3 regions of the Halomonas elongata DSM 2581 genome follow, and region 2 is predicted to be linked to each of the others. Evidence: riboswitches for the same ligand, from Rfam matches in the RefSeq annotation. Region 2 holds a riboswitch; each other region holds the start of a gene.
What was found. A riboswitch is a leader RNA that binds a small molecule or an ion and turns the genes downstream of it on or off. The one in region 2 is predicted to bind thiamine pyrophosphate.

Region 1 (7,669 bases), 1.3 Mb from region 2:
CGACCCTCCAATTTGGGAACATGACCTAGGATTGTCGCCAATATCGCAACAGTGATGTTCATGTACTGCTGATTATCCCGGTGAAGTATCGAGATAGAGTGATCCCCATCATCACACGCTCTATCGGAGGACAATCATGCAAGCATACGCCATCACTCTGTTGCGGCTTTCCCTCGGCACCCTCGCCCTGGCTCACGGCCTGCTCAAGGTCTTCGTCTTCACCGTGCCTGGCACCGTAGGCTACTTCGAGTCTCTGGGCCTGCCGGGATTTCTCGCCTACCCGACCATCCTCGCGGAGGTGGGTGGGGGCTTGCTGCTTATCCTGGGGATATATACCCGCTGGATCAGCCTGGCACTGGTCCCTGTTCTGCTTGGCGCCACCTGGGTTCACTCAGGCAATGGGTGGATGTTCTCCAATGAAGGCGGAGGCTGGGAATTTCCTGTCTTCTGGACTCTGGCCCTACTGGTTCAGGCAGGGCTCGGTGGAGGACGCCTGGTCCCGAGCCGACGCCTCGCCTGATCCTGGATTCCATGCTGGTCACGCGCCATGAGGCGTGACTCGGAGGTATCAATCATGCTCCCCAGCCTCTTCATTTCCCACGGTTCGCCGATGCTGGCCCTGACCCGCACCCCGGCCCACGATTTCCTGCGCCAGCTTGGCCGAACGCTTCGCCCTGCCGCGGTGGTGGTCGTCTCGGCCCACTGGGCCAGCCGGCGTCTAATGGTCAGCACCAGTGCCCACCCCGAGACCATCCATGACTTCGGTGGCTTTCCCCGCGAACTCTTCGAGTGCCTGTACCCTGCGCCAGGAGAACCCGAGCTGGCCATGCGCCTGGCCCGCGAGCTCAACGCGGTGCCGGTGGAACGCGGCCTGGATCACGGTGCCTGGGTGCCACTGTCGCTGATGTATCCAGAGGCCGATGTGCCGGTGGTATCGCTGTCGCTGCCCACGGACTGGTCCAGTACCGAACTGGCCGCACTCGGCGAGCGACTCGCCGCATTGCGCGAGGAGAATATCCTGGTGATCGGCTCGGGCAGCCTGACCCACGACCTGCGTTCCGTGAGCACCCTCGACGCGCCGGTACCCGACTGGGTCCGTGTATTCGCCGACTGGGTGCACGAACGATTGATCGATGACGACCGCGACGCCCTGCTCGACTGGCAACAGGCGCCATACGCCCGCGCCAATCACCCCACCCCGGAACATTTCCAGCCATTGCTGGTGGCCATGGGTACCGGCAGACACGCCGAACGGCAACACCACAGCGTGGAACACGGCGTGCTGACCATGGATCTCTATGCCTTCACCTGATCCTTGTGGTCAGGCGCCTGAACTGCAGAGGCCGCCCTGTCGGGCGGCCTCTGCAGTTCTGGATTACGGGGTCGGGGTTCGTCGCTAGTCCCCCTTGTCGGCCATCCGCGCAGCCTCGACCACCTCGATCCAGTAGCCGTCCACGTCCTTGACGAAGACCACATCCGGCATCTTGCCCTGATCCGAACGCTTGATGAATTCGACCTCATTGGCATCGAACCAGGCCTCGGCGGCGTCCAGATCCGGCACCGAGAAGCAGATGTGTCCGAAGCCCTGGGGCTCGGCGTTGCCATCATGATAGGCAAAGTCCGCCTGATCCTCGGTTCCCCAGTTGTGGGTCAGTTCCAGCAGCCCCTTCTGGCTGAAGGTCCAGACGCTGCGCCGGGCCTTGTCCTCCGGCACCTCATCCCCTGCCTCGAGCTTGGCCAGGAAGTACAGGGAGAACTGCATCTCCTCGAAATCCAGCCGGCGCAGCACCTGCATGCCGAAGACACGCGAGTAAAAGTCCAGCGCCGCCTGCGGATCCTTGATCCTCAGCATGGTGTGGTTCAGGCGGAAGCCATCGGTCTCGGCGGCCGGCGCCTTCACGCCGGGGTACTGCTCACCCTGAAAGCTCATGGCGTTCTCCTCTGCTCGTATGGGCTCAGGGTGCCTGCATGGGGGCGAGACGTCGGAATTTCCACCCCACCGGCCGGATGGCGGCGTTTCCTGCGGGCTTCTACATTGATAGAAGCGACCGTCACGTGAAGGGGGCTCGTCATGGCCACCACCGACTTCTCCCCGGGTGATCGCATCACCTACAAGCAACTCTCCCACGCCCTGGCCCACGGGTTCTCGCCCATCGTCGAGGTGGAATCCCAGGATGGCATCTATACGGTGCGCTTCCACCATGCCAGCGGCGTCTCCACCCTCACCGACAAGGCCGGAAATACCTGCACCTACCTGGGTACCGGCGAGATTCGCGAACGCCTCGGCGAACTGGGCCTGACCCACGGCGTATTGACCTGGGACGACCAGTGCGGCGACGAGATGATCGGCGTTCCCGGACACGCCATGACGCCCGAAGAACGCTTGACCCATGGCACGCGTATCGCCTTCCGCTGATACTCGCCAGCGCCAGCATCACGGGCTAGGCTGTAGGCGGGAGAGGGATTCCTTATGCCATGGAGCCGCGCATGCCGCCACGACTTGCCTGCCATCGCCACGTCACGCCCCTGATATCGAAATGGCTGCTGGCAACGCTACTGCTCTCGTGGCTGGCCGGCTGTGCCGGTCCCGACCTGGCGACCCGGGACGGTGGCAATCTCTCCATGGAGCGCACCATGATCCTCGCCGAAGCACGCCAGACGCTCGGCACGCCCTACCGTTTCGGCGGGGACACCCCGAGCGGCCTGGACTGCTCGGGGCTGGTGCAGCTCGCCTACGCCCGGGCGGGCATCAAGGTGCCCCGGACTTCCCGCCGGCAGTTCGAGAACCTGCCGCCGATCGACAAGGCCCGCCCGGGGGATCTGTTGTTCTTCGACACCGCCGGCCGCGGTGATGCCAGCCATGTCGGCATCTACCTGGGGCATGGCCAGATGATCCACGCCCCGGGCCGGGGGCGGCGCGTCACCACCTCGGCGGTGGATCTGGATTACTGGCGGGAGCGGTATCTCGGCGCCGCCGCTCCAGCCCCCTAGAAGACACTGCTTGAGAGCGAATGGCCAAACGTTCAATGGCAGTAGGCGCCGGGGACAAGACGAAGCGAGGGTCATCCGCCATGAATGGCGGATGTAGCGCCCAGGGAGGGGTTCACAGCGCCCTATCGATGGTCCGCTCGAAGCCCGAGCTAAGCGTAAATTCGACTGAGCATATGGCCAGCGGTTGTTTCCACACGCGCCATCATCGTGCAATGCTTGAAACCGTCGAACCGGCACCGCGCCCGCGATGCCACTTACCCATCCATCAGGAGGCCAACATGGCACTGCAACTCGGCGATACAGCGCCCGACTTCACCCAAGAGAGCACTGCCGGCACCATCAATTTCCACGAGTGGGCCGGAGACAGTTGGGTCATTCTGTTCTCGCATCCCAAGGACTTCACCCCGGTGTGCACCACCGAGCTCGGCGAAGTCTCGCGACTCAAGCCGGAATTCGACAAGCGCAACACCAAGGCCATCGGCCTTTCCGTGGACCCGCTCGAGGATCACGAAGCCTGGGCCGGGGATATCCAGGAAACCCAGGGGCAAGGCTTGAACTTCCCGCTGCTGGCGGACGGCGACCGCAAGGTCAGCGACCTCTACGGCATGATTCACCCCAACGCCAACGACACCCTGACGGTGCGCAGCGTCTTCATCATCGATCCGAACAAGAAGGTGCGCCTGACCATCACCTATCCGGCCAGCACCGGCCGCAACTTCGCCGAGGTGCTGCGCGTACTCGACAGCCTGCAGCTCACCGACGAACACAAGCTGGCCACGCCGGTGAACTGGCAGGATGGTGATGACTGCATCATCGTGCCCGCCGTGAGCAACGAAGAGGCCAAGACCCTCTTCCCCGAAGGCTGGGACGAGCAGAAGCCCTACCTGCGCCTGGTCAAGCAGCCCAAGCGTTCCTGAGGCAAAGGACGGCGGCGACGGCAAGGCTCGTCGCCGCCTCTTTACAGGTGCCAACCGGGCACGGATAGTAGAAGGCCTGACGACAGGGGCGCCGGACGCCATGCCGCCCGGCTGAGACGCACCCTCATCACCTGACCCGGATAATGCCGGCGGAGGGAGTCGTGCCGGCCATCCCGAGGCCAGCACCTCCCGCCGCCCGGGAGGCGCCATGCACACCATCGACCTCGCTCGCCACCTGAACCGTGTGCGCGAGACCTGCCCGCTGGTTCACAACATCACCAATCATGTCGCCATGAACACCATGGCCAACGTCCTGCTCGCCCTGGGCGCCTCACCGGCCATGGCCCATGCCCGCGAGGAGGTCGAGGAGTTCGCCGCCCTGGCCGGTGCTCTGACGCTCAACATCGGCACCCTGTCGCCCGACTGGGTGGACGCCATGGACGCTGCCGCCCGCGCCGCCAATGAGGCCGGCACACCCTGGGTACTCGATCCCGTGGCAGTCGGCGCCACGACCCTGCGCCGCAAGGCCGGCGCCCGCCTGCTGGCGCTTTCGCCGACGGTGGTGCGCGGCAATGCCTCGGAAATCATGGCTCTGGCCGAGCAGGGCGGCGGTGGCCAGGGTGTCGACAGCACCGATACCACCGAAGCGGCGGAACGTGCCGCCGTGGACCTGGCTCGGCGCACCGGCGCCGTGATCGCCGTCACCGGCGAAACCGACCTCGTCACCGATGGCGAGCGCCTGGCACGCGTGGCCGGCGGGCATGCCCTGATGCCGCGCGTCACCACCCTGGGCTGTGCCCTGACGGGCGTGGTGGGCGCTCACCTGGCCGTCGCCGAGGACCCATTCGAGGCCTGCGTGGCGGCGTTGGCCGGCTATGCCGTGGCCGGAAGCATTGCCGGAGAGAGCGCCCGGGGGCCGGGCAGTTTCGCCGTGGCCTTCCTCGATGCCCTGCATGCCCTCGACACCGACACCCTGACCGCCCGCGCCCGACTGGAGATCACCCATGCGCGTTGACCTTTCCCTCTATCTGGTCACCGACCCCGAGCTATGCGCCGAGCGTGGCCTGGAGGAAACCGTCGTCGCCGCCGTGCGCGGTGGCGTAACCCTGGTACAGCTACGCGACAAGCACGCCAGCGATGCCGAACTGGTACCCGTGGCGCGACGCCTGAAGACCGCCCTGGCAGGCAGCAGCGTGCCCCTGCTGATCAATGATCGACTGGAGGTGGCCCTGGCCAGCGGCGCCGACGGACTGCACATCGGCCAGGATGACGGCGAAGTCGACGATGCCCGGGCCGCCCTCGGAGCGGACGCCATCCTCGGCCTCTCGGTGCAGACACCCGAGCAACTCGCCCGAATCAATGCCGCCAAACTCGACTATCTGGGGCTGGGGCCAGTCTTCGCCACTCCCAGCAAGCGCGACCACGCCCAGCCTCTCGGCTTCGACGGCCTGGCGGAACTGGCCGGCGCCAGCCCGCTGCCGACCGTGGCCATCGGCGGCCTCAAGGCCGAACACGTCGAGGCCGTGCGTCGCGCCGGCGCCGATGGTTTGGCCGTGATCTCGGCCATCTGCGGCACGCCGGACCCGGAAGCCGCGGCCCGCAGCTTTCACCAGGGCGTTGCCCCGAGGCGCTGAAGGCTGAATCGGCTCATCAGGCGGAGGGGCGCCGGTTCAGGGCGACACGCCGCTCGTGATAAGCGATGGCCAGGCCACTGACGATGATCAAGGTGCCGCCGACGAACACCCACAGGTCCGGCACCTCGTCCCACAGCCACCAGCCCAGCAGCACGGCCCACAGCAACGCCGTGTAGTCGAAGGGTGCGGCGAGCGCCGCCGGCGCATAGCGAAACGCCAGGGTCAGTCCAACCATGGCGCCCACACCGAGCACACCGGCCAGCAGGAAGAAGGGCCAGTGGATGGGTGCCGGCATCTGCCACACCCAGGGCAGGGTTAACGCCGACACTAGCATCGGCACCAGGGTGGTATAGAAGACCATTGCCCAGAGGTGCTCACGGCCGCCATAGCGACGCGCCGTGATCATCATCAGAGCGTAGAAGACCGCCGCCCCGACCACGATCAGGGCGGCCGGCTGGAAGCTGCTGCCTCCCGGCCGTACCACCACCAGCACGCCGATGAACCCCAGCATGGTAGCCAGCAGCGTGGTCCGATCGACCCGCTCGCCAAGCAGTGGCACCGACAACAGATTCACGAACAGCGGCGCCGCGAAGGCGATAGCGGTGGTCTCGGCCAGCGGCAGCAGGGTCAAGCCCCACATGAAGCAGATCATGGTGCCGGTGAAGATCAGGCCGCGCAGCAGGTGAATGCCCGGACGGCGCGTCGCCAGCTTGCGCAGACCGCCGTTGAAACGGGCAATCAGTGCGATCAGCGGCAGCGACACCAGGGTGCGAAAGAAGATGATCTGCAGCGGCGAGTGCGTCTCGCCGAGCCACTTGGTAATGGCATCGCCCAGCGCCAGGCACAGAACCCCGCCACACATGCACAGGATGCCCTTGAACGATGATGACATCTTGCCTCCAGACACTTTGCCCTGCCGCCGAGCTTCAAGGATGAACCAAAAAAACCACCCCACCGGCGAAGCGGCAGGGTGATGCATGTAGAACTATCAAACTAAGGGCTTTGACGAGTGGCGACAACCCCGTCCCTGGCGGATCAGCCTTCGATCTAGAGGGCGGCCTGCACGACCATGCAATCCATCCCCTGCGCCTGAAGGCGTCGACAGGCGCTGCGCGCCTCGCCTTCCTGCATGTCCACCAGTCGCGCACGATAAACGCCGGCCTCGGCGACATGCGGCACCGCCACACGGGCATCGGCCAGCTCGGCGGTCAGGCGTTCGGCAGCCCGGGCGGCCAGGCGCCGCGCATGATCGGCATCACTGAAGGCACCGACCTGAACTCCCCAGGTACCGGGCGTCGCCGTTTCACGCTGATCGACGACGCGACGGATCGGATCGGGCTCGCTGCTCGATGCCGCCGAGGCAACAGCGGTCGTGGACATCGGCTGTGACGAGACGGGCTGCGCGGGTGTCGACGTCACGGTCGGCTCAGCGGCCGAGGCCGGTTCGGGTGTCGGCGTCACCGACCCCATGCCGGCATCGGCCGTCGCGATGACTTCATCCCGGGAAGGCGAGTTGACGGGCTGCGATGCCGGCTCGGGCGTAACGGCCGGCGCGGTATTGCCAGCGCTTGCCAGCATCTGGCCGGACGGCGGCGACATCGGGCGCCGTGCCTCGGGCAGCAGGTAATCCTCGGAGATCCGGGTATTGGCCAGAAAGCCTCGGCCGTCGACCAGCGAAGCCCGCAGGAAACCACGGTCCAGCAGGTTGGCCATGTGCTCATCCCGGGAGGAAGCGGTATAGCCGCCCATGACCACCGAGAGAATGCGTCGGCCGCCGCGCTTCGCCGAAGTCGCCACGTTGAAGCCGGAGGCACGGATGAAGCCGGTCTTCAGGCCATCGGCCCCCGGATAACTGTCCAGCAGATTGTTGTGGCCCGTCAGGGTCTTGCCGCGCCAGGTGAAGCGATCCAGAGAAAAGTAGGGGTAGTACTGGGGGAAGTCGAGCATCAGCCGCCGGGCGAGCAGCGCCATGTCGCGAGCCGTGGTGACCTGTCGGTCATCCGGCAATCCGGAGGCATTGCGGAATGTCGTGTTGCTCATGCCCAGCTCATGGGCGCGCGAGGTCATCATCCTCGCGAAGTGCGATTCGCTGCCACCGAGCGCCTCGGCCACCACGACCGCCACATC
Region 2 (7,669 bases):
ATCCGAATCTTTCATCGAACGCCTCCAGAGCCGGGCGATCGTCACCCTGTGGCGCGTACTCTCCGGCTGGCGTCCCGTTTCGCTCTGGCGACTGGCACGCCTGATCGGTCCGCTGGTGCGACGCTTCAGCCAACGTGAACGCCTGGTCACCCGCGTCAACCTGAATCAGGCCTATCCCGAGCTGGCCGAGCCGGTACAGCGGCGTCTCGTTCGGGACAGCCTGGTGCACTCCAGCGCCACCATGCTCGAACTGGGCTTCGCCTGGCTAGGCGATGCCCAGCGCGTCTCCGACTCGATCCAGGAGGTGCATGGTCGGGAACTGCTCGACGACGCACGCGCCCGGGGCCAGGGCGTCATCGTGCTGGCACCGCACTTCGGCAACTGGGAAGTGCTCAACTTCTGGCTATCGAGCCATTTTCCCTTCACGGCGATGTACGAGCCCCCCAAGCTGGCGGCACTCGACCCCATCATCCGCCAGGGACGCGAGCGCCAGGGAGCACGGCTGGTACCCACGAATCCTCGCGGAGTGGCCGCCCTGCTCAAGGCGCTGAACCGGACCGAGGCGGTCGGCATTCTCCCGGACCAGGAGCCGGGCTGGGGCAGCGGTGTTTTCGCGCCCTTCTTCGGGCGGCAGGCCTATACCGCCACGCTGCTGCCCAAGCTGGTGGCACGCACCGAGGCCCGCGTGGTCACCGGCGTGGCGCGGCGTCTGCCTGGACGTGGTTTCGCCATCCACTTCCTGGCGGCCGACGAGCGCGTCTACGAAAGTGACGAACGAACCTCCGCCGCTGGTGTCAATGCCTGCGTCGAAGCCGCCATCGCCCTGGACCCGGCCCAGTACCAGTGGGAATACAAGCGTTACCGCAAGACCCCCGAAGAGGCCGAACAACGCCCGGACTGGAAACACTTTCGCCTGTACCGCTGAGCCGACGCCGGAGAAGCCCCCTGGCGCGCTCTCGACAAAAGTCGAACAATGGAACACGCTCGAGTCGAGTGACACCCAATACACAAGGCCGCCACGACATCACAAGACATTCCGGAAATGGCCTGAACCTCCTGGCCCGGCTTGCGCGGGGAAGTGCCGGCGGGACCCGATGGAGACTTGCGACATGACGTTGCTGACCCGATTCCTGGCCTTGGCGCTGGGAAGCATGGTGGCCATGGACGCCGCCGAAGCCTCATCCAACGAGGCCCTGTACGACACCATCACCGACCGGGCCGAACGCCTGGCCGGCGAGCCTTACGACGATGCTGCACCAGAGATTCCCGCGGCCCTCACCGAGCTGGATTACGACCAGTACCGGCAGATACGCTTTCGCCCGGAACATGCCATATGGCGTGACCAGGGACTCTTCGAGGTCCAATTGTTCCACCCGGGCTTTCTCTATGATCGGCCGGTCGATCTCAACCTGGTGAACGCCGACGGTGAAGTGCACCACCTGCCCTTCGAAGCATCGCACTTCCGCTATGATGGCGATGTCGCCGACCTGGCCAAGCTGGAACTCGACGACCTGGGCTATGCAGGATTCCGCCTGCATTATCCTCTGAACAGCGGCGAATACCGCGACGAGTTCATGGTCTTTCTCGGCGCGTCATACTTCCGCATGGTCGGCCGCGGCCAGGGTTACGGGCTTTCCACCCGCGGCCTGGCCATCGACACGGCGGAGCCCCACGGCGAGGAATTCCCCGCCTTTCGCGAGTTCTGGCTGGTCAAGCCCGAGCCGGACGCGACCCACATGACCCTCTTTGCCCTGCTCGACAGCCCCTCCCTGACCGGCGCCTATCGTTTCGACATCGCACCGGGCAGCCAGACCGTGGTCGACACCGAGGCACGCCTATTTGCCCGCGAGGATGTCGCCAAGCTCGGCGTTGCCCCTCTCACCAGCATGTTCATGCACGGTGGCATCGCCAGCTACCCGGCCGACGACTACCGCCTGCGGGTTCACGACTCCAGCGGCCTGGCCCTGCATACCGGCAGCGGCGAACGCATCTGGCGGCCGTTGAGCAACCCGGAAAAGCTGCATATCTCTGGCCTTCAGGACACCTCGCCCCAGGGATTCGGTCTGATCCAGCGGCCCCGACACTTCGACGGCTATCTCGACGCCGAGGCCCGGTACGAGAAGCGTCCCAGCGAGTGGGTGACCCCCTTGGGAGACTGGGGCAAAGGGCGCCTCGAACTGGTCGAAATCCCCTCCGACAGCGAGGCAAACGACAACATCACCGCCTACTGGGTCCCCGAGCAGCCGCTCAAGGCCGGGCAGTCACGTACCTTCCGCTACCGACTGCGCACCTTCGGCGCCACGCCCCCCGACCAACGACTCGCCCATGTCATCCGTACCCGGCAGGGCTGGGGAGCGACGCCGGGACAGGACAACCCGCCACCGGCCAGCCAGCGTCACTTCATCGTCGACTTCCAGGGCCCCAGCCTCGAGGATCTCGATGCCGATCAGCCGGTGGAAATGCGGCTGACGACCTCCAAAGGCGAAATACTCGAGCCACGCGTCCAGCGTCTGCCCGACGGCGACACCTGGCGCGCCAATTTCCGGCTTGCCCCGGAAGATGGCACCCCGGCCGACATGCGCCTGGCCCTGATGCTGCACGGCGAACCGCTGACCGAAACCTGGAATTATGTCTGGTACCCCAATGAGCGCCGCTGAATCCCGAGCCAGCGTGGCCCCCGTTCCCTTCCGGCGCACCCGTCGCCTGGTCTTCGCCCTGCTGGTCGCCGCCACGACCGGCCTGGGCCTGGGGACCATGTTCCGTATCCTCCATGTCGGCGGCCTGACCCCGCTGGAACTCGCCATCCTCGCGCTGTTCACCGTGACCTTCGGCTGGATCGTCATCGCTTTCTGGAGTGGGATCATCGGCTTCGTGCTGTCCCTGGCCGGCCGCGATCCACTCAGCCTGACCAAGGTATCGCCCCCCAGACCGCCTGAGGATGCGCGTTCTCGCACCGCTCTGGTCATGCCGATCCACAACGAGGATGTCGAACGGGTAGCCGCCGGTCTCGAGGCCACCTGTCGAGACCTGCCGCCGATCACCGAAGCACGACGCATCGAAGCCTTCGTACTCAGCGACAGCACCGACGCCGACATCGTCGCCCGGGAACGCGCCACCATGGCCGCGCTGCAGCATCGCCTTGCCGACCACTGCCAGCTCCACTACCGGCACCGTGACAGCAATGCCGGCCGCAAGGCCGGCAATCTGGGCGACTTCTGCCAGCGCTGGGGGCAGCACTATGACTTCATGCTGGTGCTCGACGCCGACAGCCTGATGAGCGGTGACACCGTGCACCAACTGATCGCGGAGATGGAAGCCAATCCGCGCCTCGGCCTGCTGCAGACAGTGCCGATCCCGGTCCGCCAGGACAGCCTGTTCGGCCGCGCCAACCAGTTCGCCGCCGCCGTCTATTCGCCCATGCTGGCCACCGGGCTGAGCTTCTGGCAGTCCGATGCCGCCAACTACTTCGGGCACAACGCCATCATGCGCGTCGACGCCTTCACTCGACATTGCGGACTCCCCGAACTGCCCGGACGCCCGCCACTCGGCGGCGACATCCTGAGCCACGACTTCGTCGAGGCGGCCCTGTTGCGACGCGCCGGCTGGGAAGTGCGCATGCGCACCGATCTCGGCGGCAGCTTCGAGGAAATGCCGAGCCATATCCTCGACTACGCCAAGCGCGATCGCCGCTGGGTCCAGGGCAACCTGCAGCACCTGCGCCTCTTGGGTGGCAGCGGCCTGCACATGCTCAGCCGTGTGCATTTCCTGTGCGGCGCCCTGGCCTACCTGTCATCGCTGATCTGGCTGGCGATCCTGGTGGTCAGCACCATCGACGCCCTGATGCGCGCTCTCATCGAGCCCAACTTCTTCACCTCCAACGCCCAGCTCTTTCCCAACTGGCCCATCGCCCCACCCAACCTGATCATGCCCCTGCTCGGCGGCACCCTGGCGATGCTGCTGATGCCCAAGGTCCTGGGCGTCTGCCTGGCGTTGCGCCGGCATCCGGGCCTGTACGGCGGTCGGGCCAAGCTGGCGGCGAGCGCCCTGCTGGAAGCCCTGTTCGCGATGCTGATCGCCCCGCTGATGATGGTCTTTCACAGCCGCTTCGTGATCGAAGTGTTGAGCGGGCGCACGGTCGCCTGGAATCCACAATCCCGCGAGGGACGTGCCCTGCCCTGGCGCGAAGCGCTGCGCCATACCTGGCCGGGCACCCTGGCGGGCACCTTCTGGGCCTGGATCACCTGGTGGTACACCCCGACCTTCTTCTGGTGGCTGACGCCCGTCTGGCTGGGCCTGATGCTGGCCGCGCCCCTGGTTCGCCTGAGCAGCAGCCTCACCATCGGCCGACGCCTACGGCAACGTGGCCTGTTGCTGGTACCCAGCGAGACGGCCCCACCCGCCGTGTTGAAAGGGCTGACGCTTCCCGCCACCGTCGACGGCAATGCCGAGCCGGCGCCGCCGCCTGCGGAACGCCCCTGCGACATGCCGCTTCAATCCTTCTCGCGGGACTGGGCACGCCACCCGCCCACTCAGCAGCAAGGTATCGGCAAATGACGAGGGGGACTGTTCATTGCCGAACAAGCTGCTAGACTGAGGCCACTCGCTTGACGGGGTGCCGGTTGAGCCGGCTGAGATGACGCGCGTTCGCGACGAACACAGCGTTGATCCCGTGGAACCTGATCCGGGTAGGTGCGCCATCGCGCACGTGAACCGGCGTAGGGAATCAGGCGGTGGACTCGACCTCTTCTCCCGGCAGTCCTCCCTCCTCGTTTCGCTTCGCCCGCTTTCCGGATCCCGACACCGGAGACATGATGGGTTATCGTTTCAGCGACCTGACCGACGCCTGCCAGCAAGACTGGCGCGCCTATATCGAGCACGACTTCGTTCGCTCCCTCGGTGATGGCAGCCTCGACCCGGCGGCCTTTCGCCACTACCTGCAGCAGGACTACCTGTTCCTGATCCACTTCTCCCGGGCCTATGCTCTGGCGGCCTACAAGAGCCACGACCTGACCGAGTTGCGCCATGCCTTCGAGGGGCTCAAGACCATTCTCGACGTGGAGCTCGGCCTGCACGTGGGGTTCTGCCGCGAATGGGGCATTTCCGAGGATGACCTGGCCAAGCTGCCCGAAGCCCGCGCCACTCTCGCCTATACCCGTTACGTACTGGACACCGGCAGTCGCGGCGATCTGCTCGACCTTCACGTGGCGCTCTCCCCCTGCCTGGTGGGTTACGGCGAGATCGCCAACTGGCTGAACGCGCGCCAGGAAACCATACGGGGCGACGACAATCCTTTCGACGCCTGGATCGCCATGTACGAAAGCGACGATTTCCAGGGGGCCATGCACGACGAAGTTGCCTGGCTGGACGCTCGTTTGGCGGAGGTCACACCCGAGCGCTTCGCGCGGCTGGCGGGCATCTTCCGCGACGCCACCCGCCTGGAGATCGACTTCTGGCAGATGGGGCTGGACCGCGCGGACTAGCCCACTGCCTTGATAACCATTGCCGGCTGCGCGGACGCCAGGAGCTCCAGGCAGAAACTTCCCGGCACTGAAACCGTCCGCCAGCAATGGCGGGCACTACCACGCTTGACGGGGTGCCGTTGACGACGGCTGAGATCATGCGAAAACAGCATGGATCCCGTTGAACCTGAGAGGGTGTTTACAAACTACTGCGCTCGGCCATGCCGCGTTGAAATCAGCCTCAAAATGCTCATTTACCTCATCGTAAACTCCGCGTTTTCGGCTGATTTCGCCTAGCCCTGGCCATCGCTCGTGGCATTTGTAAATACCCTCTGCACTGGCTAGGACCAGCGTAGGGATCAAGCGATACGCCGCCGGACCATCCCGCCCGGTGGCCCCTGTCCCCCAGCGGTCCTCCCTGACAAATCATCCAAGCCAAGGGAGCACGACCATGAGCAAGACCACCAACTTCCTCAACGAAACCGCCCGCGTCGACGAGGCCGCCGTCCAGGCCCTGCCGGGTTCGCGCAAGATCCATGTCGAGGGCTCGCGGCCCGACATCCGCGTCCCCTTCCGCGAGATCAGCCTCTCGCCGACCAGCACCTCCGGGGCCGACGAAGACAACCCGCCGTTGCTGGTCTACGACACCTCCGGCCCCTACACCGACCCCGAGGCCAGCATCGACCTGCGCCGCGGGCTGCCCGAACTGCGCCGTACCTGGATCGAGGAGCGCGACGACACCGAATTCCTCGACGGCCCCACCTCCGAGTACGGCCAGCGCCGCGCCAACGACCCCATGCTCGCTCCGCTGCGCTTCGAGCTGACCCGCACACCCCGCCGCGCCAAGGCCGGAAAGAACGTCACCCAGCTTCATTACGCTCGCCAGGGCATCATCACCCCCGAGATGGAATTCATCGCCATCCGCGAGAACCAGCGCCGGCAAGCCCTGGGCACCGAAGAGGTGGAACGTATCCTCGGCCACCAGCATCCCGGCGAGAATTTCGGCGCCCATCTACCCGAGGAGATCACCCCGGAGTTCGTGCGTGCCGAAGTGGCCGCCGGCCGCGCCATCATTCCCAACAACATCAACCACCCGGAATCCGAGCCGATGATCATCGGCCGCAACTTCCTGGTGAAGATCAACGGCAACCTCGGCAACTCGGCGGTCACCTCCTCCATCGAGGAAGAAGTCGACAAGATGACCTGGGGCATCCGCTGGGGCGCGGATACCATCATGGATCTCTCCACCGGGCAGAATATCCACGAGACCCGCGAGTGGATCGTCCGCAACGCCCCGGTACCGATCGGCACCGTGCCCATCTACCAGGCACTCGAGAAGGTCAAGGGTGTGGCCGAGGACCTCACCTGGGAAGTGTTCCGCGACACCCTGATCGAGCAGGCCGAACAGGGCGTGGACTACTTCACCATCCATGCCGGCGTGCTGCTGCGCTACGTGCCCCTGACCGCCAAGCGCACCACCGGCATCGTCTCGCGCGGTGGCTCGATCATGGCCAAGTGGTGCCTCTACCACCACCAGGAAAGCTTCCTCTACACGCACTTCGAGGAAATCTGCGAGATCTGCAAACAGTACGACGTGGCCTTCTCGCTGGGCGACGGCCTGCGCCCCGGCTCGGTGGCCGATGCCAACGACGAGGCACAGTTCGCCGAGCTCGAGACCCTCGGCGAGCTGACTCGCATCGCCTGGAAGCACGATGTGCAGGTGATGATCGAAGGCCCCGGTCACGTGCCCATGCACCTGATCAAGGAGAACATGGACAAGCAGCTCCGCGAGTGCGACGAGGCGCCCTTCTACACACTGGGCCCGCTGGTCACCGACATCGCCCCCGGCTACGACCACATCACCTCGGGGATCGGCGCGGCGATGATCGGCTGGTACGGCTGCGCCATGCTCTGCTACGTGACGCCCAAGGAGCACCTGGGCCTGCCCAACAAGGACGACGTCAAGACCGGCATCATCACCTACAAGATCGCCGCCCACTCGGCGGATCTCGCCAAGGGTCACCCGGCCGCCCAGCGCCGCGACAATGCCCTGTCGAAGGCGCGCTTCGAGTTCCGCTGGGAAGACCAGTTCAACCTCGGCCTGGATCCGGACACCGCCCGGGAATATCACGACGAGACCCTGCCCAAGGACTCCGCCAAGGTGGCCCACTTCTGCTCCATGTGCGGCCCCAAGTTCTGCTCGATGAAGA
Region 3 (7,669 bases), 1.9 Mb from region 2:
ATCACCTCCCGCGACACCAGCGAGTACTTCATGCCCTCGGTGCCGTTGGCGATGCCATCGGAAATGGTGATGGTGTTGAAGATCACACCCTTGCCACCGGCCGCATCGGCGCCGGCACTGGCCCGATCGGCCAGCTCGCCGAGATGGCTGTTGCAGGGCGTGACCTGGCTCCAGGTCGAGGCGATACCCACCTGCGGCTTGCTGAAGTCGTCATCGGAAAAGCCCACCGCGCGCAGCATGGCGCGGCTGGCCGACTTGCCGACGCCATCCACCACCGGGGCGGAATAGCGACGACGTGAATCACTTGGCGTATCGCTCATGCGGGTTCTCCTCGGGTCTCGGCTCGCTAGTCAGACCTTAGAGGGTGGCTGGCCACACCCGCGCTGGCAACCCGGGAAGGCCTGCCCATTGGCACTCGCGACTCAGGAGACACCCTCGGAGGCGACCGACCGGGAACGCCGGGCGGGCCGACACCAGGCAATCAACAGACTGACCAGCGTCGAGGCGATCAGGGCGCAGAGAAACGGCGACAAGGTGGGAATGCCACCCGGGAAGCTGGCCGCCTGAACGCCCGCCATCAGGCTGCCCTGGGCCACCCAGCCCGGCACGACCGCACCCACCAGGCCTGCCACACCGCCGGCCATTGCCGCCAGGGAGCCCATCCGCCGCCAGACGCCCAGCAAGACCGGCACCACGGTGGCCGCACACAGCAGATCGGCGATCAGAAACAGCCGCAACACGGAGAGTTCCTGCAGGGCGACCACCACCACCGGGACCATCAGGACCACGGTGGCCAGCCGCGCGGAGCCGATGGATAGCCCGCGACGCCCGGAGCCCGCCACCACCAGGGAGGCGATGGCGTTCTGCAGGGTATCCACGCTCGACGCCACCAGGGTGACGGCCAGCACCAGTGCCGGCACGGCCAGCCAACCCGGCGCCTCGGCCAGCAGCGCGAAGAAGGGAATCGGCGGCTCGCCCAACGGCAATCCATGCATGGCGGCCAGAATGCCGAGGCCACCGATCACCATGACCACCAGCAGCACGCCAACCCCGCCCAGCAGGGCGCCGCGCCCCAGTGCGCCATTCGTCTCGGCGGCCCAGACACGCTGCCAGTACCCCTGGTGGAACAGCTCCGCCGCCGTGACCGCGATAATCAGGGTCAAGGCCACCGAGAGGGCATTCACCGAAGGCGTGGTCGGCATTGACGCGTTTTCCGGCAAGGGCGGCAGGACCCAGACCACCACGCCGGCCACCAGCACCAGAAGCGCCAGCAGCAGCCAGCCCTGCCAGCGATCCGTGGCCAGGCTGGCACGCAGTCCGCCCACTGCCGTGTACACCAGGGTGACGACCGCCACGCCCATCACCACCAGCCCCGCCGGCACCTCGGAAAGCAAGGAGGCAATCGCGCCAATGGCCGTCAGTTCGGCGGCCAGGAAACACGCCATGTAGAGGATCGAAACGAGCGTGACCCAGCGCCGCACGCCCTGCCCATAGCAGGCCTCGGCGAACTCGCCGATGCTGCGCCCCTCGGGCAGGTAACGACGGATCACCGGCCCGTACAGGCTCAGCACGATGAAGGGCAAGGCGGAGCCGAGGGCATAGCCGACCAGCGCCAACGGCCCGACCATGGCACCGATCTCCGGTGGCGCGAAGAGAATCCAGGCCCCCATGCCCGATGCCAGGAAGGAAACGCCCAGCGAGCGGGCGCTCTGGGAGTTGCGAGCGGTCACATAGTCGTCGAGGGGGCCATCGGCCCGGCGGGCCCGCAGGCCCAGGTAGGCAAAACACAGCAGCGCCGCGCCGAGCACGGCTGACGTCAAGTAAGGCATGTCGCACTTCCTCCGCCGGTGTGAACCGGATCAGGTTCCAGGGTCAGCGTCACGCGCTTTCTCAGCCCCGTCGGTACGAGACTCCCCTGGCGACAGTGAATGAATTGTGGGGCACAGGCCGCGAAAATCACCCTGTGCATGACGGCCCGGAAGGACCGCCCGACAGCATGCCACACTCAGCAGTGGAAGACGAACAGTGGCTCAGAACGCCGTTTCGAGCGTCTCGGTCACCGTCAGGTGTTCATCGACCAGGCAGATGCGCCGCCACTTGTCGAAGGTCAGGCAGGGGTGGGAAGCCCCGAAGGCCACCACGTCACCGACCCGTACATTGTCGGCGTGCTCGGGCAAGCGGATGAAGGCATGCTGGTCCATCAGCTTGGTGAGCTCCCAGCCCGACACGCTCAGCACCTCGTCCGCCGAGCCGCCCTCGCGATAGCGGCGCAGCGGCTCGGGCAGGTGATCGAAGCCGATGTCGCGCTTGCCGAGCGCCACGATGGCCAGTCCCGGCTCGGGCAACGACTGCACCTGGGCGAAGACCTCGAGCGCCGGCCGCAGCCCTTCGTGCAGATCGGGCCGCCGCGACAGCACGCCGCGCTGGGCCTGGCGATAGATGCCATGATCGTGCACCACATAGCAGCCCGGGCGGATCACCGGGGTGAAGCGGGAGCGCAGCTCGGCGGCGTCGAAGGTCTCGGCGATCAGGTCATACCAGGCCGATCCCGAGGCGGTGATGATCGGGGCATCCACGCCGAACCGGCCCTCGTCATCCAGGCGACGGGCGGCCTCGACCAGCCGTGCGGCGTAATCGCGAATCGCCGGCACCGGATCCTCGGCATGCACCACGCCCTCGTAGCCTTCCATGCCGGCCAATGCCAGGCCCGGCTCGGTGTCGACGATCCGGGCCAGCTCGCTCACCGCCTCGACGGAACGGCAGCCGGTGCGCCCGCCTTCGACGCCCAGCTCGATCAGCACCTTGAGGGTCAGGCCACGTTCAGAGAAGAAACGCCCCAGGGCCCGCGCATTGTCCTCGCCATCGATCACGCAGTGGAAGTCGGCGCCCGCCTCGATCAGATCGGCAATGATCGCCATGTTGGCACGGCCCACCAGCTGGTTGGCCATCAACAACCGCTCGACTCCACTGACGAACGCCGCGCGACACTGCGGTGCGGTGGCCAGGGTGATGCCCCAGGCGCCCGCCTCGAGCTGACGACGGAACAGCTCGGGCGTCATGGTGGTCTTGCCGTGCGGCGCCAGCTCTGCGCCATGCGACTCGGCGAAACGCTGCATCCACGCCAGGTTGTGCGCCAGCGGCGCTTCCTGGATCGCCGCCGCCGGCAGACTCACGCCCTCCAGCAGCGAGGTCCCGGATTCCGGGACTCCCTTGTCACCCATCTTCGACGCCATCTGACGCATCTCGTCACTCCTCGTGTTCGGGAATCGGGCCTTGCGACACCGCCTTCGCGACGGCGCCCTGATAAAAACTTTCACACATATTGATTTCTTGTTAGAAAATACCATACCTTGATCGACAGGCAACCACAGGCCCTTCTCTAAGGATCCAAGGAAACGCTGAATAAATCGCCGAGCGTAGTGATTAGCACGCGTAGGCATTTAAGCAGTGTTTCCAAGCCATTCACCACACGCCAGGAGCCAATGGTGACTCAGGACATCGACATCCTGTCACGCATCACCAGCGATTTCGCCGGCTTGCGTGACGCCGAAAAGAAGGTCGCCGAATTGATCTTCGCCGATATCGACTTCGTCAGCGAAGCCAGCATCGGTGACATCGCCGCACGCGCCGACGTCAGCGACGCCAGCGTGACCCGCTTCGCCCGTGCCGTGGGTTGCCAGAACGTACGCGACCTCAAGCTGCGCCTGGCCCGCGCCCTGGCCGCCGGGCGTCGCTTCATCCAGGACGCCGGCGATACCGATGGACTCGGCGCCGTCTACGACATCGCCACCCAGACGCTCGAAGTCAATCGCGAACTGATGGAACAGGCCGACGTCGCCGGGGCCATCGAACTACTCGACGGTGCCCGCCAGATCCTGGTGTTCGGCGCCGGCGGCGGCTCCACCATGCTGGCCCAGGAACTGCAGTTTCGGCTGGTCAGGCTGGGCTACGCGATCAGCGCCTATCCGCAATCGCTGTTGCCGCGCATGGTGGCCTCGACCCTGGAGCCCGACGATGTGGTGGTCACCCTCTCGGTGAGCGGCTACACGCCCGAGATCGTCGAGTCGGCACAGATCGCCCGCCAGTACGGTGCCAGGGTCGTGGCGATCACCGCCAACGGCTCGCCCCTGGCCGAGACCGCCGATGTCGTGCTGCCGGTAGCCGCCCGCGAGACCGACTTCATCTATCACCCCTCGGCATCGCGCTATGCCGTGCTCGCCGCCATCGATGTGCTGGCCCTCGAACTGGCCCTGCGTCATCAGGATCGAAGCCGCGACAAGCTGCGCCGGCTCAAGATCACCCTGGACGCCCATCGCGGCGGCGACAACCGCCAGCCCCTGGGGGACTGACATGCATCACGACCTGCTGATTCGCGGCGCCATGGTGCTCGACGGTACCGGCGCCGCGCCCTTTCCAGCCGACATCGCCGTGAGCGGCGAGCGCATCGTCGCCGTGGGAAGGCTCGCCGCGGACGACGCCACGACTGTCATCGAGGCCCACGGGCGTTATCTGGCGCCGGGGTTCATCGATGTCCACACCCACGACGACACCAACGTCATCCGCACCCCCGAGATGCAGCCCAAGCTCTCCCAGGGCGTGACCACGGTGGTGGTGGGCAACTGTGGCATCAGCGCCTCGCCCGTGACCCTGCGCGACAGCGTGCCGGACCCGATGAACCTGCTGGGCGGCGTCGAAGACTTCCGCTACCCGAGCTTCGCCGACTATGCCCGGGCGGTGGACGACGCCGTGCCCTCGGTCAACGTCGCCGCACTGATCGGCCATACCAGCCTGCGCAGCCAGGTGATGGACGATTTCGCCCGGCCCGCCGAAGCGGCGGAGATCGAGGCCATGCGGCGCTCGCTGCGCGACGCGCTGGACGACGGCGCCCTGGGCATGAGCTCGGGGCTGGCCTACCGCAATGCCTTCCATGCCCCCGACACCGAGATGCGTGCCCTGGTCGACGAGGTCGGCGCCGCCGGCGGCCTCTACACCACGCACCTGCGCGATGAATTCGCCGGCCTGCTCGACGCCATGGACGAAGCCTACGCCACCGCCCGGCACGGCCAGGCACCGCTGGTCATCTCGCACCTCAAGTGCGCCGGCGCCGGCAACTGGGGCAATGCTCCCCTGGCCCTTTCCAGCCTCGAACGGGCCGCACGGGAACATCGCGTGCACTGCGACTGCTACCCCTACACGGCGGGTTCCTCGACCCTCGACCTGGGCCAGGTCACCGACGAGATCGCGATCTTCATCACCTGGTCGGATCCGCATCCCGAGCAGGCGCGCCGCCCGCTGGCCGACATCGCCGCCGACTGGAACGTCTCGCTGATGGATGCCGCGCGACGCCTGCAACCGGCCGGTGCCGTCTATCACAACATGAGCGAGGACGACATGCGCCGGGTGCTGGCCCACCCGCTGTCGATGATCGGCTCCGATGGCCTGCCCAACGACCCGCATCCGCATCCGCGCCTGTGGGGCGCCTTTCCACGGGTTCTGGCCCGCTACAGTCGCGACCTGGGCCTGATGCCGCTGGCCGAGGCGGTGCGCAAGATGACCGGCCTCTCGGCGGCACAGTTCGGCCTCACTGACCGGGGCGTCATCCGCGAGGGCGCCTACGCCGACCTGACGCTATTCGACCTGACGACGCTCGAGGATACCGCCGACTACGCCCGCCCCATCGCCGCGGCTCGCGGCATCGACCTGGTCACGGTCAACGGGGCGATCGCCTATCGCGACGGCCATTTCGCCGACCACCGCCGCGGCCGCCTGCTGCGTCGGCGGCAGCGTCTTTCCCCCACTCCCATTCATGCCATGACGGAGGACTCCCCATGACCATCAAACGCTACGGCGCCGAAGGCGGCACCGGTACCGGCGGCCAGAAGCTGCCCTTCTCCCGCGCCGTCGAGGCCGGCGGCTGGCTGCGCGTCTCCGGCCAGACACCCATGACCGACGGCGAAGTCGTCGAGGGCGGCATCGTCGAGCAGACCCGCCTGGCCTTCGACAACTGCCTGGCCATCATGCACGAGGCCGGCTACGGCGTGGAGGACGTGGTGCACGTCACCGCCGTGCTCACCGATGCGCGCTACTTCTCGTCGTTCAACAAGGTGTTCGCCGAGATCTTCGGTGACCATCCGCCGGCACGGATCTGCAGCGTCCAGGACCTGGTGGTCGACTGCAAGGTCGAGGTCGACGTCTCCTGCTACCGCGCCGATCGCGCCTGACCACGAGGGCCCGAGGCCGGAGAGAAGACACGGCTGAAGGCAAGAAGAACAAGGAGGGAACGACCGCGACACCCAGCGACCGTGCCAATGAAAAGGCGCCGCGCCCCGGCAAGGACACGGCGCCACACAGCGATAAACACAGCGTTCTTACCACTGCCTCGGTCGCGGCAACGACCGAGCCAACAAGTATAAGAGGCATGTATGAATAGTCATATCTTCCTCGGCACCTTTTTCGTCTACATCGTCCTGATGATCGGCTTCGGCTGGTGGGTCTCGCGGCACAGCCGCGGTAGCGGCGATGACTTCCTGCTCGGCGGACGCAGCGTGCCGCTGTTCCTGACCGTCGGCACCACGGTGGCCACCATGGTCGGCACCGGCTCGAGCATGGGTGCGGTGGGCTTCGGCTACACCAACGGCTGGGCCGGCGCCCTGTATGGCATCGGCGGCGCGGTCGGCGTGCTGCTGCTGGCCCTGCTGTTCGCCCCGGTGCGCAAGCTGCGCTTCATGACCATGAGCGAGGAACTGTCGTATTACGTCGGCGCCAATCGGCTGGTGCGCAACCTCGTCGCCCTGCTGATCTACATCGCCTGCATCGGCTGGCTGGGTGCCCATATCCTGGGCGGCGGCCTCTACCTGGCCTGGATGGCCGATATCGACCCCGCCCTGGCCAAGGTCATCGTGGCGCTCGGTTTCGGCATCTACTGCGTGATCGGCGGCTACATGGCGGTGGTCTGGACCGACACCATCCAGGCCATCGTGCTGTTCATCGGCTTCTTCCTGATGGCCGGCCTGGCGCTGATCGAGGTCGGCGGCTTCTCGGGACTCACGGCGAGCATGGATGCCGGCGCCACCAGCCTGCTCGGCATCGACAAGATCGGCGCTCTGCCGGCGCTGTCGCTGGCCGCGGTGATCGCCGTCGGCGTACTCGCCACACCCTCGTTCCGCCAGCGCATCTACTCGGGCAAGTCGGTGGGCTCGGTGCGCCGCTCCTTCCTGGTGACCGGCGTGCTCTACCTGGCCTTCTCGATCGTCCCGGCGATCATCGGCATGGCCACCCACGCCCTGAACCCCTCGCTGGACAACAGCAACTTCGCCTTCCCCTTCCTGGCCACCGAGGTGCTGCCGCTGGGGCTCGGCCTGCTGCTGCTGGTTGCCGGCCTTTCGGCAACCATGTCCAGCGCCAGCTCCGACGCCATCGCCGGGGTCTCGACGCTGATGCGCGACCTCTACGTGCTGTTCACCGGCAGAGCGCCCTCGGCCCGCCACGTGGTGCTCTATTCACGTCTCGCGCTGGTGGTCACCATCGGCCTGGCCCTGACCTTCGCCCTGGCCTCGGACAACGTCATCGACTACATCACCACGATGATCTCGACAGTGCTGGCCGGACTCTTCGTGTGCGGGCTGCTGGGTCGCTTCTGGCCACGCTATAACTGGCAGGGTGCGGTGGC

Region 1: linked by a shared signal. The riboswitch ahead of thiM (hydroxyethylthiazole kinase) and the one ahead of tenA (thiaminase II) in region 2 are both predicted to bind thiamine pyrophosphate.
Region 3: linked by a shared signal. The riboswitch ahead of HELO_RS02760 (SLC5/6 family protein) and the one ahead of tenA (thiaminase II) in region 2 are both predicted to bind thiamine pyrophosphate.

The regions. Positions count from the first base shown of each region.
Region 1 is NC_014532.2:3,865,650-3,873,318, forward strand. It holds gene HELO_RS18135 (LysR family transcriptional regulator) at 1-55, shown strand, start outside; gene HELO_RS18140 (DoxX family protein) at 137-520, shown strand; gene HELO_RS18145 (dioxygenase family protein) at 575-1,312, shown strand; gene gloA (lactoylglutathione lyase) at 1,397-1,930, opposite strand; gene HELO_RS18155 (hypothetical protein) at 2,072-2,416, shown strand; gene HELO_RS18160 (C40 family peptidase) at 2,488-2,991, shown strand; gene HELO_RS18165 (peroxiredoxin) at 3,270-3,908, shown strand; TPP riboswitch at 3,983-4,083, shown strand; gene thiM (hydroxyethylthiazole kinase) at 4,117-4,923, shown strand; gene thiE (thiamine phosphate synthase) at 4,913-5,542, shown strand; gene HELO_RS18180 (DMT family transporter) at 5,559-6,434, opposite strand; gene HELO_RS18185 (serine hydrolase) at 6,590-7,669, opposite strand, start outside.
Region 2 is NC_014532.2:2,520,494-2,528,162, forward strand. It holds gene HELO_RS11815 (lysophospholipid acyltransferase family protein) at 1-925, shown strand, start outside; gene HELO_RS11820 (glucan biosynthesis protein) at 1,110-2,657, shown strand; gene mdoH (glucans biosynthesis glucosyltransferase MdoH) at 2,644-4,554, shown strand; TPP riboswitch at 4,599-4,740, shown strand; gene tenA (thiaminase II) at 4,812-5,480, shown strand; gene thiC (phosphomethylpyrimidine synthase ThiC) at 5,911-7,669, shown strand, end outside.
Region 3 is NC_014532.2:593,787-601,455, reverse strand. It holds gene ilvD (dihydroxy-acid dehydratase) at 1-320, opposite strand, end outside; gene HELO_RS02760 (SLC5/6 family protein) at 423-1,829, opposite strand; TPP riboswitch at 1,819-1,927, opposite strand; gene HELO_RS02755 (amino acid deaminase) at 2,031-3,242, opposite strand; gene HELO_RS02750 (MurR/RpiR family transcriptional regulator) at 3,486-4,349, shown strand; gene HELO_RS02745 (N-acyl-D-amino-acid deacylase family protein) at 4,351-5,832, shown strand; gene HELO_RS02740 (RidA family protein) at 5,829-6,221, shown strand; gene HELO_RS02735 (sodium:solute symporter family protein) at 6,423-7,669, shown strand, end outside.